One region of the Variovorax sp. PEI5 genome, then DNA from elsewhere that is predicted to be linked to it. Evidence: riboswitches for the same ligand, from Rfam matches in the RefSeq annotation. Region 1 holds a riboswitch; the other holds the start of a gene.
What was found. Region 1 has a riboswitch for glycine ahead of AC1MLT_RS14960 (D-amino acid dehydrogenase). Riboswitches for the same ligand answer to the same signal wherever they lie in the genome.

Region 1 (7,754 bases):
GGGAGGAACGACTCGCCGCCACCGGAGGACAGCACCACCCGGTCCTGGCGGATCAGGACCGCGCGGCCACCGGCCTCGCGATGCGCGGCCAGGGCGGTGGCGCGATCGTCCTCGCTGTAGAGGATGACGTCGCCGTCGCACAGCGGCGCCAGGGCGGCGACGCGCGGGTCGGTGGCGTTGAGCACCGCGGTGCCGCCGGGCAGCACCACGTCGACCTGGGTGCGCAGCACGCGCACGAGCTGGTCGCTCTCGGTGATGTCGAACTCGTCCAGGCCGCCGAAGCCTTCGAGGTCGTTGACGATGCCGACCTGGCAGCGGTCGTAGGCCAGGCCATCGCGCAGGATGGTGCGCGCGCCGTTCTCGATCACCACGGCCTGCACGGCGCGGTTGACCAGCAGGCGATGGCCGGCGTCCCAGTGGGCGCTGTCGCGCGCATCGACGCGACGGCGATCCAGGAACAGGCCGTCGCGGCAGGCGAGGCCGGTGTGATGGCCGCTCAGGCCGATCAGCCAGGCCACCAGGCGCGCCAGGACGGCGGTGTCGCGCGAGCCGGCCACGCCGACGACGGGGATGCGGCCGGCCAGCGTGTCGTCGCCGGTCTCGGGGAACAGGTGGTCGCAGATCGCGCGGCCGACCGGGCGCGGCGAGCCCACGGCCGGCTTCAGGTGCATCAGCAGGCCGGGGCCGGCATTGACCTCGACGATGGCACCGCGCTGGGCCGCGAGCGGACGGCCGATGTCCTCGGCCACCAGGTCGATGCCGGCGACGTCCAGGCCGACGATGCGCGCGGCCAGGACCGCGGCGTGCGCGACGTCGGGGTGGACCAGGTCGGTGCAGTCGGCGCCCAGGTTGCCGTTGCGCTGGATGGTGACCACGCGGCCGGCGGCCGGCACGCCGTCGCCATCGAGCGCCTGGCGCTGGAGTTCGAGCTGCAGCTTGGCGTCGGTGGCGAGGTCGATGAAGTCGAGCGGATATTCCTCCAGGGCGCCGCGCCGGGGATCGCTGTTGAGCTGGCTGTCGATGAGCTCGCGGACGCTCGACGCGCCATCGCCCGTGATGGTGACAAAGGCGCCGCGCGCCGCCGCCACCACCTGGCCGCCGACCACCAGCAGGCGGTGCTCGTGGCCGCGCACGAATCGCTCGACCATCACGTCGCTGCCCTCGGGCTCGGCCACGGCATAGGCGGCCATCACCTCCTCCCGGGTATGGAGTTCGAGCGACACGCCGCGCCCATGATTGGCATCCGACGGCTTGACCACGACCGGCACGCCGATGTCCTCGGCGGCTTCCCAGGCCTCCTCGGCATCCGCCACCACACGGCCCTCGGGCACCGGCACGCCGCAGCTCTGCAGCAGGGACTTGGTGAGTTCCTTGTCGCTGGCGATCGATTCGCCGATGGCGCTGGTGTGATCGGTCTCGGCCGTCCAGATGCGCTGCTGCATGGCGCCATAGCCCAGCTGCACCAGATTGCCGTCGTTCAGGCGCATGTGCGGGATGCCGCGGTCGGTGGCGGCGGCGACGATGGCCGCCGTGCTCGGGCCGAGGTAGCAGTCCTCCATCTTGCCGCGCACCGCGTCGACCGCGGACTGCACGTCGGCCGCCGTGAAGGGGGTGTCGTTGATCGCCGCCATCAACAGGCGATGGCCCTCGGCCAGGGCCACGCGGGCGACCTGCTCGTCACGGGCGCGGAACACCATCCGGTAGACGCCGTGGCGCGCGGTGCTGCGGGTCTGCCCGAAGCCGGTGGGCATGCCCGCGAGGTTGAGCAGCTCGATGACCACGTGTTCGAGCACGTGGCCGGCCCAGGTCCCTTCGTTGAGCCGCTGGATGAAGCCGCCGCGCTCGCCGACGCCGCAGTGATGCTCGACGAGCGCCGGCAGCAGGGTCGTCAGGCGCCCGGTCAGGCCGTCGATGAGATTGGAGGGGAAATCCTCGAGCCGGCCGAGATCGACCCAGACTTCGAGCACCGGCCGGTAGGTCCAGAGATTGGGGCCGCGCAGGTAACGGATGCGGGTCAGGCGGATGTCGTCGAAACGGGTCATGCAAACGTTCGAGGTGCTGGGGCCGGGCACGCGGGCGGATTCGATGGCGACCATGGGAATGGCTCAGAATCGAAGCCCGGCGCAGGCCGAGGGGCGATTTTTCCGGGGCACAGAGACAGAAACACAATGCAACATCACGATCCAGTCGAGTCCCGGGAGGGCGTGGCAGAAATGGCGCCAGATGGGCTGGAGGCCCAGCTCACGATGGTTGAAAACGTTCTGGCGCGTCTGACGGTTGACCTCGATGCCCGACTGCATTTCAGCAATGGACTGTTGGCGCTCACTGACCATCGCCTGTTGGCGCGCGAATCCGACGGCACCTGGCGCGACTGGGAGCTCGCGCGCGAGGGCCTGGCGCTGCAGCTCACGGACCACGCGGGCATCGGCACCTTCGACCTCGTCGATGCCCGGGGCCGGCTCGGGCGCTGGCGCTACACGCTGGCGCAACAGGCCGAGGCGCTGGCCCTGCTCAAGCTGTTCGAGCGCCAGGTCGCGGGCATCGGCGCGAGCGCGACGGGGTCGGGCGCGACGGACGACGAGGACACGCTGCCGGCCTCGCGCCAGCCTGCCACGCCGCCCTCGACCTGGGTGCTCCTGCGGCTCGGGCGCTTCGCCAGGCCCTACCGCAAGCAGCTCATCGGCGGCTTCCTGCTGACGCTGGCCTCGACCGCCGCGACGCTGGTGCCGCCCTACCTGACGATCCCGCTGATGGACGACATCCTGATCCCGTTCCAGAACGGGCAGCAGATCGCCTTCGAGAAGGTGGCGCTGTTCCTGTCGGCGCTGCTGGCGGCGGCGCTGGCCGGATGGGCCCTGGGCTGGGCCCGCACCTACCTGCTGGCGCTGGTGTCCGAGCGTATCGGCGCCGACCTGCGCACCACCACCTACGAGCACCTGCTGACGCTGCCGCTCGACTACTTCGGCGGCAAGCGCACCGGCGACCTGATGGCGCGCATCGGCTCGGAGACCGACCGCATCAACGTCTTCCTGTCGCTGCACGCGCTCGATTTCCTGACCGACGTGCTGATGATCGTCATGACCGCCGCCATCCTGGTGTCGATCAACCCGCTGCTGGCGGTCGTCACGCTGGTGCCGCTGCCCTTCATCGCCTGGATGATCCACTTCGTGCGCGATCGCCTGCGCACCGGTTTCGAGAAGATCGACCGCGTCTGGAGCGAGGTCACCAACGTGCTGGCCGACACCATCCCCGGCATCCGCGTGGTCAAGGCCTTCGCCCAGGAGAAGCGCGAGGCCGACCGCTTCCGCGAGGCCAACCGCTACAACCTGCAGGTCAACGACCGGCTCAACCGCATGTGGTCGCTGTTCACGCCGAGCGTCTCGCTGCTGACCGAGATCGGCCTGCTGGTGGTCTGGGCCTTCGGCATCTGGCAGGTGGCGCGCGGTCGCATCACGGTGGGCGTGCTCACCGCCTTCATCGCCTACATCGGCCGCTTCTACACGCGGCTGGATTCGATGAGCCGCATCGTCTCGGTGACGCAGAAGGCGGCCGCTGGCGCCAAGCGCATCTTCGACATCCTCGACCACGTGAGCAACGTGCCCGAGCCCGCCCATCCGGTGCCGCTGCAGAAGGTGCAGGGACGCATCCAGATGAAGGGCATGGGCTTTCGCTACGGCTCGCGCTCGGTGATCCGCAACCTCGACCTGACCATCGAGCCGGGCGAGATGATCGGCCTGGTCGGCCACAGCGGCTCGGGCAAGAGCACCCTGGTCAACCTGATCTGCCGCTTCTACGACGTCACCGACGGCGCGCTGCTGGTCGACGGCACCGACATCCGGCGCTTCGCCGTCGCCGACTACCGGCGCCACGTCGGGCTGGTGCTGCAGGAGCCGTTCCTGTTCTTCGGCACCATCGCCCAGAACATCGCCTATGGCCGGCCCGAGGCCACGCGCGAGGAGATCGTCGCGGCGGCGCGCGCGGCCCACGCGCACGACTTCATCCTGCGCCTGCCGCATGGCTACGACTCGCTCGTCGGCGAGCGCGGCCAGGGCCTGTCGGGCGGCGAGCGCCAGCGCATCAGCATCGCCCGCGCGCTGCTCATCGACCCGCGCATCCTGATCCTCGACGAGGCCACCTCGGCGGTCGACACCGAGACCGAGAAGGAGATCCAGAAGGCGCTCGACAACCTGGTGCAGGGCCGCACCACCATCGCCATCGCGCACCGCCTCTCGACCCTGCGCAAGGCCGACCGGCTGGTGGTGATGGACCGCGGCCAGATCGTGGAGGTCGGTCCGCACGACATGCTGATGGAGCAGAAGGGCGCCTACTGGCGGCTCTACCAGGCCCAGCTGCGCCAGGCCGAGAGCGAGAAGCGCACCGACCGCGCGACCGAGGAGCGCGTGGCCGTGGCGGTGGCCCTCGGCACGCATGCGGCGCACCCCTCCGGAGATGTATGAACTTCCGACTCGAACGCGACCCCTTCGGTCGCATCATCCTCATCGACGCCGAGGGCGTGCGCCACGAAGGCATCGTGCCGGTGCGCGCCTTTCCCCTCACCGGGCCCGAGACCGGCCTGTCGCTGGTCGGCGCCGATGGCCGGGAGCGGGCCTGGATCGACCGCATCGACCGGCTGCCGCCGGCCCTGCGCGAACTGCTCGAGGCCGATCTCGCCGCGCGCGATTTCGCGCCGACGCTGACGCGGCTGCACGCCGTCTCCAGCTTCGGCGTGCCCAGCACCTGGACCGTGAGCACCGACCGGGGCGACACGCGCTTCGTGCTCAAGGCCGAGGAGGACATCCGTCGGCTCGAAGGCGGCGCGTTGCTGATCGCCAGCGCCCAGGGCCTGCAGTTCCGGGTGCCCGATCCGAAGGCGCTCGACCGCGCCTCGCGCAAGCTGCTCGAGCGCTTCCTCTGACCCCGGTGGCGATGCGGGGTTGGACGATCCGACGCCGCTCGGCATAATCGGCGCTCCAGGAGAAGCGGCGGCCCCGGGCCGCCCTACCGAAGGCGCAACCCCGAAACGCTCAGGTCCCGTACTGGACACATCATCAAACTGGAGAGTGCCGCAGCATCCCGCGAGAGCGAGGCGCCAGCAGCCGCCGAAGGTGCAACCCGGCATCGCCCCACACGTGGCGATGCCGGCGAATCTCTCAGGCAAAAGGACAGTGGGGCCGACGACCTAGCCAACAGGTCGTCGGCCCTTCCTCGTTTCTTTTCGTCCTGTTTTTGCATTGGAGTCGATGATGAAAGTGATCGTGATGGGTGCCGGCGTGATCGGTACCGCCACCGCCTGGTACCTGAGCCAGGCCGGCCATGAAGTCACCGTGCTGGAGCGCAACGCCGGCGCCGCGCGCGAGACCAGCTTCGGCAACGGCGGACAGATCTCCGTCAGCCACGCCGAACCCTGGGCCAATCCCTCGGCCCCGTTCAAGCTGCTGAAATGGCTCGGGCGCGAGGACGCGCCGCTGCTGTTCCGCCTGCGCGCCGATCCGGCGCAATGGCGCTGGGGCCTCAAGTTCCTGGCCGAGTGCGGCGCCCGGCGCTCGACGCGCAACATGATCCAGCTGCTCAACCTGGGCACCTACAGCCGCGAGAGCCTGCAGCAGCTGCGCCGCGAGACCGGCATCGCCTACGACCATCTGAGCAAGGGCATCCTGCACTTCTACACCAGCCCGGAGGAGTTCGACCTGGCCCTGGAGCCGGCGCGCGTCATGCGCGAACTCGGCTGCGAACGCCAGGTCATCGACGCCGACGAGGTGGTGCGCCTGGACCCCGCGATGGCGGCAATCCGGCCCCGCCTGGCCGGCGCCACCTACACCAGCGCCGACGAATCGGGCGACGTCCACAAGTTCACCACCGGTCTCGCGCAGAAGGCCGCCGAGCGCGGCGTGAGCTTCCGCTACGGCGTGCGCGTGCAGCGCCTGCGCACCGAGGGCGGCGCCATGACCGGCGTGGAGATCGCGAGCGAGACCGGTGGCTACGAGGTGCTGGCCGCCGATGCCTATGTGCTGGCCCTGGGCAGCTTCAGCGCCGGACTCGCGCGGGGCGCCGGCGTGTCGCTCGACATCTATCCGGCCAAGGGCTATTCCGCCACGCTGCCGGTGCTCGACGCCAGCCGCGCTCCCACGGTGAGCCTGACCGACGACGAGTACAAGCTCGTCTACTCGCGGTTCGGCGACCGCCTGCGCATCGCCGGCACGGCCGAGCTCAACGGCTACGACCTCGCGCTCAATCCGGTGCGCTGCGAGGCCATCGTGCGGCGCGCGCTCGACGTGTTCCCGGGCATGAGCCGCCCGGAGCTGGCCACCTACTGGGCCGGCCTGCGTCCGGCGACGCCGGGCAACGTGCCCTACATCGGGCCGAGCAGGGTGGCCGGGCTCTACCTGAACACCGGCCACGGCACGCTCGGCTGGACCCACGGCTGCGGCTCGGGTCGGGCCCTGGCCGACCTGATCTCCGGGCGCCGGCCGGAGGTCGACTTCGCGTTCTGCGGCCAGCCGCAGGGCCGTGGCGAGACCCGCGCCCGGCTGGGCGCGGCGGCGGCCCACTGACGGGTCGCGGGAGGGCGTGGCGGGCCGGACGCGGGCGGGCGAAAATCGCCGGTCCGGCCGCGCGAGCCGCGAGTGCCGCGCGCCTTCGCCATCCCGATCTCCATCCCTCGTTCCGGCCGTCTTCGAGCGGCCCCCATCCTCATGCACACCACCGCCCTCGTCCTCTTCTCCGGCGGCCAGGACTCGACGACCTGTCTGGCCGAGGCACTGTCCAAGTACGAACGCGTCGAGACGCTCGGCTTCGACTATGGCCAGCGCCACCGCGTCGAGCTCGACGCGCGCACCGTCGTGCGCGAACGCCTGCGCGAACGCTTCCCGGACTGGGCTCCGCGCCTGGGCGAGGACCATCTGCTCACGGTCGACGCGCTGTCGCAGCTCGGCGGCTCCTCGCTGACCGAGGAGGTCGCCTTCTCGATGCAGGCCGATGGCCTGCCCAACAGTTTCGTGCCCGGCCGCAACCTGCTGTTCCTGGCGCTGGCGGGGGCGCTGGCCTATCGGCGCGGCCTGCAGGTGCTGGTCACCGGCGTCTGCGAGACCGACTATTCGGGCTATCCCGACTGCCGCGACGACACCATGAAGGCGATGCAGGTCGCGCTGTCGCTGGGCCTGGAGCGCCGGCTGGTGATCGAGACGCCGCTGATGTGGATCGACAAGGCGCAGACCTGGTCGATGGCGCATCGCCTGGGCGGCGATGCGCTGGTCGAGCTGATCGTCGAGGAGACCCACACCTGCTACCTGGGCGACCGCACGCATCGCCACGCCTGGGGCTATGGCTGCGGCAGCTGTCCGGCGTGCGAACTGCGCGCCACCGGCTGGGCCCGCTACGTGGGCGCCCGGGACGGCTCCAGGCGATAGCGCGGCGCATCCGGCGTGCCCGTCATGCCCGGCGTACCTGGCCCATCGGGCGCATCCGGCGTGCCATCGGTGGACGGCACCAGGGTCCAGCGCTGGTCGTGGAAGGCGCCGACCGAGGCGCGATGCGCGATCGACACGATGGCGCCCTCGGTCGACCGCGCATTGGCGTCGAGGCGCCGGTAGAGCGTGTCCTCGGCCGCCGCATCGAGCGCGCTGGTGGCCTCGTCGGCGAACAGCCAGCGCGGCCGGCGCAGCAGCACGCGCGCCATCGCCAGGCGCTGCTGCTCCCCACCCGACAGGCGCCGGCTCCAGGCATCGCTGTCGTCCAGCCGGGTGCGCAGGGCCGGC
Region 2 (7,754 bases), 750 kb from region 1:
GCGCTTGGCCACGTCCTCGGCCGTGATGCCGCAGCGGTCCTTGATCGGGCGCAGGTCCAGGATGCACTCGTGCGCGACGTGGCCGTTGGGGCTGGCGTAGAGCGTGGGGTAGTGCTCGCCCAGGCGCGCGCTGATGTAGTTGGCGCTCAGGATCGCCGTCTCGGTGGCGGCCCGGAGGCCGTCGGCGCCCATCATGCGGCAGTACATCCAGCTGATCGGCAGCACCGCCGCATTGCCCAGCGGCGCGGCGGAGACGGCGCCCACGGCATGCTCGGAGCGCGCGACGGCATCGGATGCGGCGCTGGCATGGCCGGGCAGGAACGGCACCAGGTCGGCCACCACGCACACCGGCCCGACGCCGGGACCGCCGCCGCCGTGCGGGATGCAGAAGGTCTTGTGCAGGTTCAGGTGGCTGACGTCGCCGCCGAACTCGCCCGGCGCCGCCACGCCGACCAGCGCGTTCATGTTGGCGCCGTCGACATAGACCCGCCCGCCGTGGGCATGGACCAGCTCGCACAGTTCCTTGACGCGGGTCTCGAACACGCCATGCGTGCTGGGGTAGGTGATCATCACGGCGGCCAGGTCGGCGGCGTGCTTCTCGCAGGCCCGCTTCAGGTCGTCCATGTCGACGTTGCCATTGGCGTCGCAGGCCGTCACCACCACCCGCATGCCGACCATCTGCGCGCTGGCCGGGTTGGTGCCATGGGCCGACGACGGGATCAGGCAGACATTGCGCGCGCTGTCGCCGCGCGAGGCGTGCCAGGCCTTGATCGCCAGCAGGCCGGCGTACTCGCCCTGCGAGCCGGCATTGGGCTGCAGGCTGATGCCCGCATAGCCGGTGGCCTCGCAGAGCCAGTCGCGCAGCTGGCGGTCGAGCTCGGCATAGCCGCGCAGCTGCTCGGCCGGGGCGAACGGGTGGATGTGGGCGAACTCGGGCCAGGTGACGGGGATCATCTCGCTGGTCGCGTTGAGCTTCATGGTGCAGCTGCCCAGCGGGATCATGCTGCGGTCGAGCGCCAGATCCTTGTCGGAGAGCGAGCGGATGTAGCGCAGCATCGCCGTCTCGCTGCGGTGGGTGTTGAACACCGGGTGCGTGAGGAACGCGCTGGTGCGGCGCAGGGCCTCGGGGATCATCGGCGCCGCATCGGCGGCCAGGACCTCGAAGCGCGGCATCGCCACGCCGGCGGGCACGAACAGCGCCCACAGGGTCTCGATGTCGGCGCGGGTGGTGGTCTCGTCCAGCGAGATGCCCAGGTGCTGCTGCAGGCGATGGCGCAGGTTGACGCGGGCGGCCTCGGCGCGCGCGACGATGGCGTCGGTGGCGTCGCCGGTCCTCACGGTCAGGGAGTCGAAGGCGGTGTCGTTGACGGTCTCGAAGCCCATCTGCGCCAGGCCCCGGGCCAGCAGGCCGGTGAGGGTGGCGACGCGCCGCGCGATGCGCGCGAGGCCGTCCGGGCCGTGGTAGACGGCGTACATGCTCGCCACCACCGCCGGCAGCACCTGTGCCGTGCAGATGTTGGAAGTCGCCTTCTCGCGGCGGATGTGCTGCTCGCGCGTCTGCAGCGCCAGGCGCAGCGCGGGCGCGCCATGCGCGTCGACGCTCACGCCGACCAGCCGGCCGGGCAGCGAGCGCTTGTAGGCGTCGCGGCAGGCCAGGTAGGCGGCATGCGGGCCGCCGTTGCACATCGGCATGCCCAGGCGCTGCGTGGTGCCGCAGACGATGTCGGCATCCCACTCGCCCGGCGGCACCAGCAGGGTCAGCGCCAGCAGGTCGGCCGCCACGCACAGGGCGGCGTCGTGGCGGTGCGCGAGGCCGGCCAGGGCGCGCAGGTCGTGCACCTGGCCGGTGGTGGCCGGGTACTGCGCCAGCGCGCCGAAGAAATCGCCCGCCTCCATCAGCTGCGGCAGCGACTGCGCGGCGGTGCTGACCTTGAGCTCGATGCCCAGGGGCGCGGCGCGTGTGCGCAGCACCTCGATGGTCTGCGGATGGCAGTCGCCGGCGACCAGGAAGACGGCGCTCTTGGCCTTCACGCTGCGGCGCGCCAGGGTCATGGCCTCGGCCGCGGCGGTGGCCTCGTCGAGCATCGAGGCATTGGCGATCGCCATGCCCGTGAGGTCGCACACCATGGTCTGGAAGTTGAGCAGGGCCTCCATGCGGCCCTGCGAGATCTCGGCCTGGTAGGGCGTGTAGGCCGTGTACCAGGCCGGGTTCTCCAGGATGTTGCGCAGGATCACGCCCGGCGTGTGGGTGCCGTAGTAGCCCTGCCCGATGAAGTTGCGCGCGACCGTGTTCTGCGCCGCCATGGCCCTGAGCTCGGCCAGCGCCTCGGCCTCGCTCGCCGCCGGGGGCAGGTCCATCGGCCGCGTGCGGCGGATCGCCGCCGGCACGATGCCGTCGATGAGTTCGGCGCGCGTGGCCGAGCCGATGACCGGCAGCATGCGCGCCTCGTCGGCCGGCGCGATGCCGATGTGCCGGGGGATGAATTCGCCGGCGGTGTCGAGATCGGCCGGCAGGAGGAAGTCGTTGGATGGCATGGCGGTCACGTGGAGGGCTGCGGGGTCGGCGCCGAGGGCCTCATTCGGCGGCGAAGGCGTCGTAGGCGTCGGCGTCGAGCAGGGCCTCGACCTGCGCGGCATCGGACAGCCTGACCTTGAAGAACCAGCCGGTGCCCAGCGGATCGCTGTTGGCCAGTCCGGGATCGGCGCGCAGCGCCTCGTTGACCTCGATGATCTCGCCCGAGACGGGCATGAAGACATCGGCGGCGGCCTTGACCGACTCGACGACGCCGGCGACCTCGCCCTGCGCATAGGTCTTGCCGACCTCGGGCAGGTCGACGAACACCACGTCGCCGAGCGCGTCCTGGGCATGGACCGTGATGCCGACGGTGGCAGCATCGGCGCCGGTGGTCTCGACCCACTCGTGGTCTTTGGTGAACTTGACGGTCATGGGAAGGCTCCTGGGAAAGGGAAGGTGGAATGGAAAAGGAAAAGGAAAAGGAAAAGGAAAGGAAAGGGGATGCGCGTCGGGCCCGGCGTCGGTGGAGGCGACGGATCAGCCGCGGAAATAGCGCGCCGGCACGAAGGGCAGGGCCACCACCTCCATCGGCACCGCCTTGCCGCGCACGCGCGCCTGCAGGCGGGTGCCCGGCGCGGCCAGCGCCACGGGCACGTAGCCCATCGCGATCGGCCGGTCGACGGTGGGTGCCAGCAGGCCGCTGGTGACCTGGCCGACCGGCTGGCCATCGACCGATTCGAGCGGCGTGCCGTCGCGCACCGGGATGCGCTCGAGCGCGACCAGGCCGACGCGCCGGCGTCCGGACGCGGCACCGGCGGCGGCCGCGTCGAGCTGCGCCAGCACCCGCTCGGCGCCGGGAAAGCCACCGGCGCGCTCGCCGCCGGTGCGCCGCACCTTCTGCATGGCCCAGCCGAGCGCGGCCTCGACGGGCGTCGTGGTGCGGTCGATGTCGTGGCCGTGCAGGCACAGGCCGGCCTCCAGGCGCAGCGAATTGCGCGCGCCCAGGCCGATCGGCAGCACCTCGGGCTGCGCCAGCAGCAGGCGGGCCAGCGGCTCGGCATCGGCCGCGCGCACCGAGATCTCGAAGCCGTCCTCGCCGGTGTAGCCGCTGCGCGTGACGAAGGCGCCGATGGCGGCGTCGCCCGCGCCGATGCGCACCGCGCCGCCGGTCATGAAGACGAAGCGCCCGCTGCCCGGCGACAGCCGCTCCAGCACGACCGCCGCCTGCGGGCCCTGCAGCGCGAGCAGGGCGTGGTCGGGCAGGGGCTGGACCTCGCAGCGCGCGCCGATGCGTGCCTGGAGATGGGCCAGGTCGGCCGCCTTGCAGGCGCCGTTGACGATGACGAAGAGCGAGCCGCCGCCTTCGTTGAAGAACATCAGGTCATCGAGGATGCCGCCATCGTCGTCGAGCAGCAGGCCATAGCGCTGCCGGCCGGGCGCCAGGCCGATCACGTCGACCGGCATCAGGGTCTCGAAGGCGGCGGCGGCATCGGGTCCGACGAGGCGCAGCTGGCCCATGTGGGAGATGTCGAACAGGCCGGCGGCGGCCCGGGTGTGGCGGTGCTCGGCGACCAGGCCGGCCGGGTACTGCACCGGCATCGAGTAGCCGGCGAAGGGCACCATGCGGGCGCCGAGGGCGACGTGCAGGTCGTGCAGCGGCGTGGTCCGCAACGGCTGCGGCTCGATGGAAGCGGGGGCGGGGGCGGGGGCAGTGGCGGTCATGGGTGCTCTCCGGTGCACACGAGGGGCGGATCGAATTCCACGGCTCGCAAGCCGTGGGCCACCCCTGCTGTCCGCTCTACCTGAGAGATTCGCCCCGCCCGGACACCGGCTCGGGGGTTGCTCCTTCGGTGGACCGGCTTCGTCGCCCTGCGGCGCGTACCGGTCTCTCTCCAGCAAGGAAACGCCCGGTCGACGGGCGCCTCGTCAGTCCTGGGTACCTGAGCGTTCGGAACTGATCCTGCGCCTTCGGCGGCCTTCCCGGGGGGAAGACGCTCTCCTGACCCGGACGAGTGTAGTGGAGGATCCCGCGCCCGCCGGACGCGGGAGTGTCGCTACTTGAAACCGAGCGCGCGCGGCAGCCAGGTGCTGAGCGCCGGCACGAAGGTCAGCAGCACCAGCACCACCCCGTGCGCCCACAGGAAGGGCACGAGTTCGCGCACGAGCTGCGACATCGGCACCTTCGACACGTTGCAGGTGACGAACAGCAGTCCGCCCACCGGCGGTGTGATCATGCCCAGCGTGAGGTTGAAGATCACGATCATGGCGAAGTGCACCGGATCCACGCCCAGCTTGATCGCCACCGGCGCCAGGATCGGCGCCAGCACCATCACCCCCGGCAGCGGCTCGATGAAGATGCCGAACAGCAGCAGGAAGACGTTGACGATGATCAGGAACATCCACGGCGAGAGGTTCATGGAGATCAGCCACTCCGCCATCTGCTGCGGGATGCCTTCGATGGTCAGCACCCAGGCGAAGGAGGCCGACAGCCCGATGATGATCAGCACCGAGGCCGACAGCAGCGCCGAGCGTTCCAGGATGTTGGGCAGCGCCTTCCATTCGAGCGTGCGGTAGACGAACTTGCCGCACAGCAGGGCGTAGAACACCGCCACCACCGAGGCCTCGGTCGGCGTGAACCAGCCCGCGCGCATGCCCCCGAGGATCACCACCGGCAGCAGGATCGCCGGCAGCGCCTTCCAGCTCGTCACCAGGATCTCGCGCAAGGGCGGCAGCCGGCCGTCGCCCCGGTAGTTGCGCTTCTTCGAGACGTGGAAGTTGACCGCGCACATCGCCACCGCGATCAGGATGCCCGGCAGGATGCCGGCCACGAACAGCGAGCCGACCGAGACCGTCTCGTCCTGCAGCGCGTAGATGATCATGATGATCGAGGGCGGGATGATCGGCCCGACGATGGCGGTCGAGGCGGTCAGCGCGGCGGCGTAGGAACGGTCGTAGCCGGCCTTGCTCATCATCTTGATGAGCATCGAGCCGGGCCCGGCCGCGTCGGCCAGCGCCGAGCCGGAGATGCCCGAGAAGAAGGTCAGCGACACCACGTTGGTGTAGCCCAGGCCGCCGCGCTTGTGGCCGACGAACTGGCCGGCGAAGCGCAGCAGCACCTCGGTCAGCGAGCCGCCGCTCATCAGCTCGGCTGCCAGGATGAAGAACGGCACCGCCATCAGCGGGAAGCTGTCGATGCCGGTGAAGGTCTCCTTGAGCAGCACGATCAGCGGATAGCTCTCCGCCAGGATCAGCGTGGCGGCCGTGGCCATGCCCAGCGCGAACGCCACCGGCACCCCGATGGCGAGGAACAGGCAGGCCGAGACGATCAGGACGACGCTAGCGTCCATGGCGACCCCCCGTCACAGCGAGGCACTCGCGGTCGCGTCGAAATGCGCGTCGGAGCGGAATTCGCGTCGCAGCACGTAGCTCTTCACGACGAACAGGAAATGCACGATCAGCAGCAAGCCGCCGATCAGCATGGCGCTGTAGACATAGGCGAAGGGGATCTGCGTGACCGCCGTCAGCTGGAACATGGTGCGCTGCATGTACAGCCAGCCATACCAGACCAGGAAGCCGAAGAAGGCGAACAGCAGGGCCGCGACGACGGCGCGCAGCGCCATGCCGCCACGCGCGGGCAGCGCGTCCTGCAGGTTCTCCACCGCGATGTGGCCGCCATAGCGCAGCACCGGCCCGGCGCCCAGGAAGGTCAGCCAGATCATCATGTGGCGCGACACCTCCTCGGCCCATTCGAGCGAATGGCTGGTGAGGTAGCGCAACGCGACGTTGACGAAGATGATGACCGACATGGCGGCCAGCAGCAGGATCAGCGCCCAGCGGTTGGCGGTGAGGAAGTGGCGCTCGAAGGCGTGCACGGCGGCGTGGGTCGCGCTCACTTGACGTCGGTGATCTTCTTGATGTTGTCGGCGCCGAATTCCTTGGCGTAGCCGACGTAGGCCGGCTTGAGCGCCTCGCGGAAGGCGGTGGAGTCGACGGTGCGCGTGACCTTCATGCCCTGCGACTCCAGCTGCGCGATGCCGGTGTTCTCGTCGTCGTTGACCTTCTTGCGCTGGGCCACGGCGGCGGTCTGGGCCGCCGCGACGAAGATCTTCTTGTCGGCGTCGGAGAGCTTGTTCCAGGTCCGGGGCGACATCAGCAGCAGCGCCGGCGAGTAGACGTGGCCGGTCAGCGAGAGGTGCTTCTGCACCTGGGAGAACTTGGACGCCAGGATCACCGGGATCGGGTTCTCCTGGCCATCGACCGTGCCCTGCTGCAGGGCGCCGAACAGCTCCGGGAACGCCATCGGCGTGGGCAGGATGCCGAAGGTGCGATAGCCGTCCATGTGCACCTTGTTCTCCATGGTGCGCATCTTCAGCCCGGCGGCATCGGCCGGCTTGACGATGTCGCGCTTGCTGTTGGTCATGTGCCGGAAGCCGTTCTCGGTCCAGGCCAGCGCGATGATCCCCTTGCTCGGGAACTTGGTCAGCAGGTCCTGGCCGATCGGGCCGTCCATGACCTTGCGTGCATGGTCGTAGTCGCGGAAGAGGAAGGGCAGGTCGACGATGCGGACCTCGGGCACGAAGTTGCCGACCGGGCCGGTGGAGGTGTTGAGCAGGTCCTGCGTGCCCAGCTGGATCGCCTCGATCTGCTCGCGCTCGCCGCCGAGCGCCGAATTGGCGAAGTGCTGGCACTTGTAGCGCCCCTGGGTGCCTTTCTCGACCTCGTCGCAGAACACCGTCGAGCCGACGCCGTAGTGCGATTCCTTGGACGTGGCGTAGCCGATCTTCAGGGTGGTGGTCTGGGCCTGGGCGCCCGCAGCGCCGGCGAGGCCGAGGGTCAGGGCGAGGCTGGTGGCGAGGATGCCGTTCTTCATGGGTTCGATGTCTCCGGGAGAGTCGGACGCTCAAGCGGCGCCCCGCCGGACTATGCGGTACCCGGAGTGCTTTGCGCGTCGGGGGTTACACGGACGCGCGCACGAAAAACCACCGGAATTGGTCAGGCCACCGGCCGGCGCGCCGACTTCGGCCGGAAGGCGGCGCAGACCGCAGGATCGGTTTCCAGGTAGGGGCCGCCGATCAGGTCGATGCAATAGGGCACCGCCGCGAAGATGCCCGCGACCATCGGCGCGCCGGCGGCATCGCGCAGGCCCTCGAGCGTCTCGGCGATGGCCTTGGGCTGGCCCGGCAGGTTCAGGATCAGGCTGCGATCGCGCAGCACCGCGACCTGGCGCGACAGGATCGCC

Region 2: linked by a shared signal. The riboswitch ahead of gcvT (glycine cleavage system aminomethyltransferase GcvT) and the one ahead of AC1MLT_RS14960 (D-amino acid dehydrogenase) in region 1 are both predicted to bind glycine.

What each region holds. Positions count from the first base shown of each region.
Region 1 is NZ_CM155257.1:3,266,002-3,273,755, forward strand. It holds gene AC1MLT_RS14945 (cyanophycin synthetase) at 1-2,042, opposite strand, end outside; gene AC1MLT_RS14950 (cyanophycin metabolism-associated ABC transporter) at 2,169-4,457, shown strand; gene AC1MLT_RS14955 (cyanophycin metabolism-associated DUF1854 family protein) at 4,454-4,915, shown strand; glycine riboswitch at 5,044-5,176, shown strand; gene AC1MLT_RS14960 (D-amino acid dehydrogenase) at 5,244-6,551, shown strand; gene queC (7-cyano-7-deazaguanine synthase QueC) at 6,693-7,406, shown strand; gene AC1MLT_RS14970 (ABC transporter ATP-binding protein/permease) at 7,373-7,754, opposite strand, start outside.
Region 2 is NZ_CM155257.1:451,213-458,966, forward strand. It holds gene gcvP (aminomethyl-transferring glycine dehydrogenase) at 1-2,535, opposite strand, end outside; gene gcvH (glycine cleavage system protein GcvH) at 2,576-2,947, opposite strand; gene gcvT (glycine cleavage system aminomethyltransferase GcvT) at 3,053-4,237, opposite strand; glycine riboswitch at 4,295-4,421, opposite strand; glycine riboswitch at 4,433-4,527, opposite strand; gene AC1MLT_RS02100 (TRAP transporter large permease) at 4,570-5,862, opposite strand; gene AC1MLT_RS02105 (TRAP transporter small permease) at 5,875-6,408, opposite strand; gene AC1MLT_RS02110 (TRAP transporter substrate-binding protein) at 6,405-7,385, opposite strand; gene mog (molybdopterin adenylyltransferase) at 7,508-7,754, opposite strand, start outside.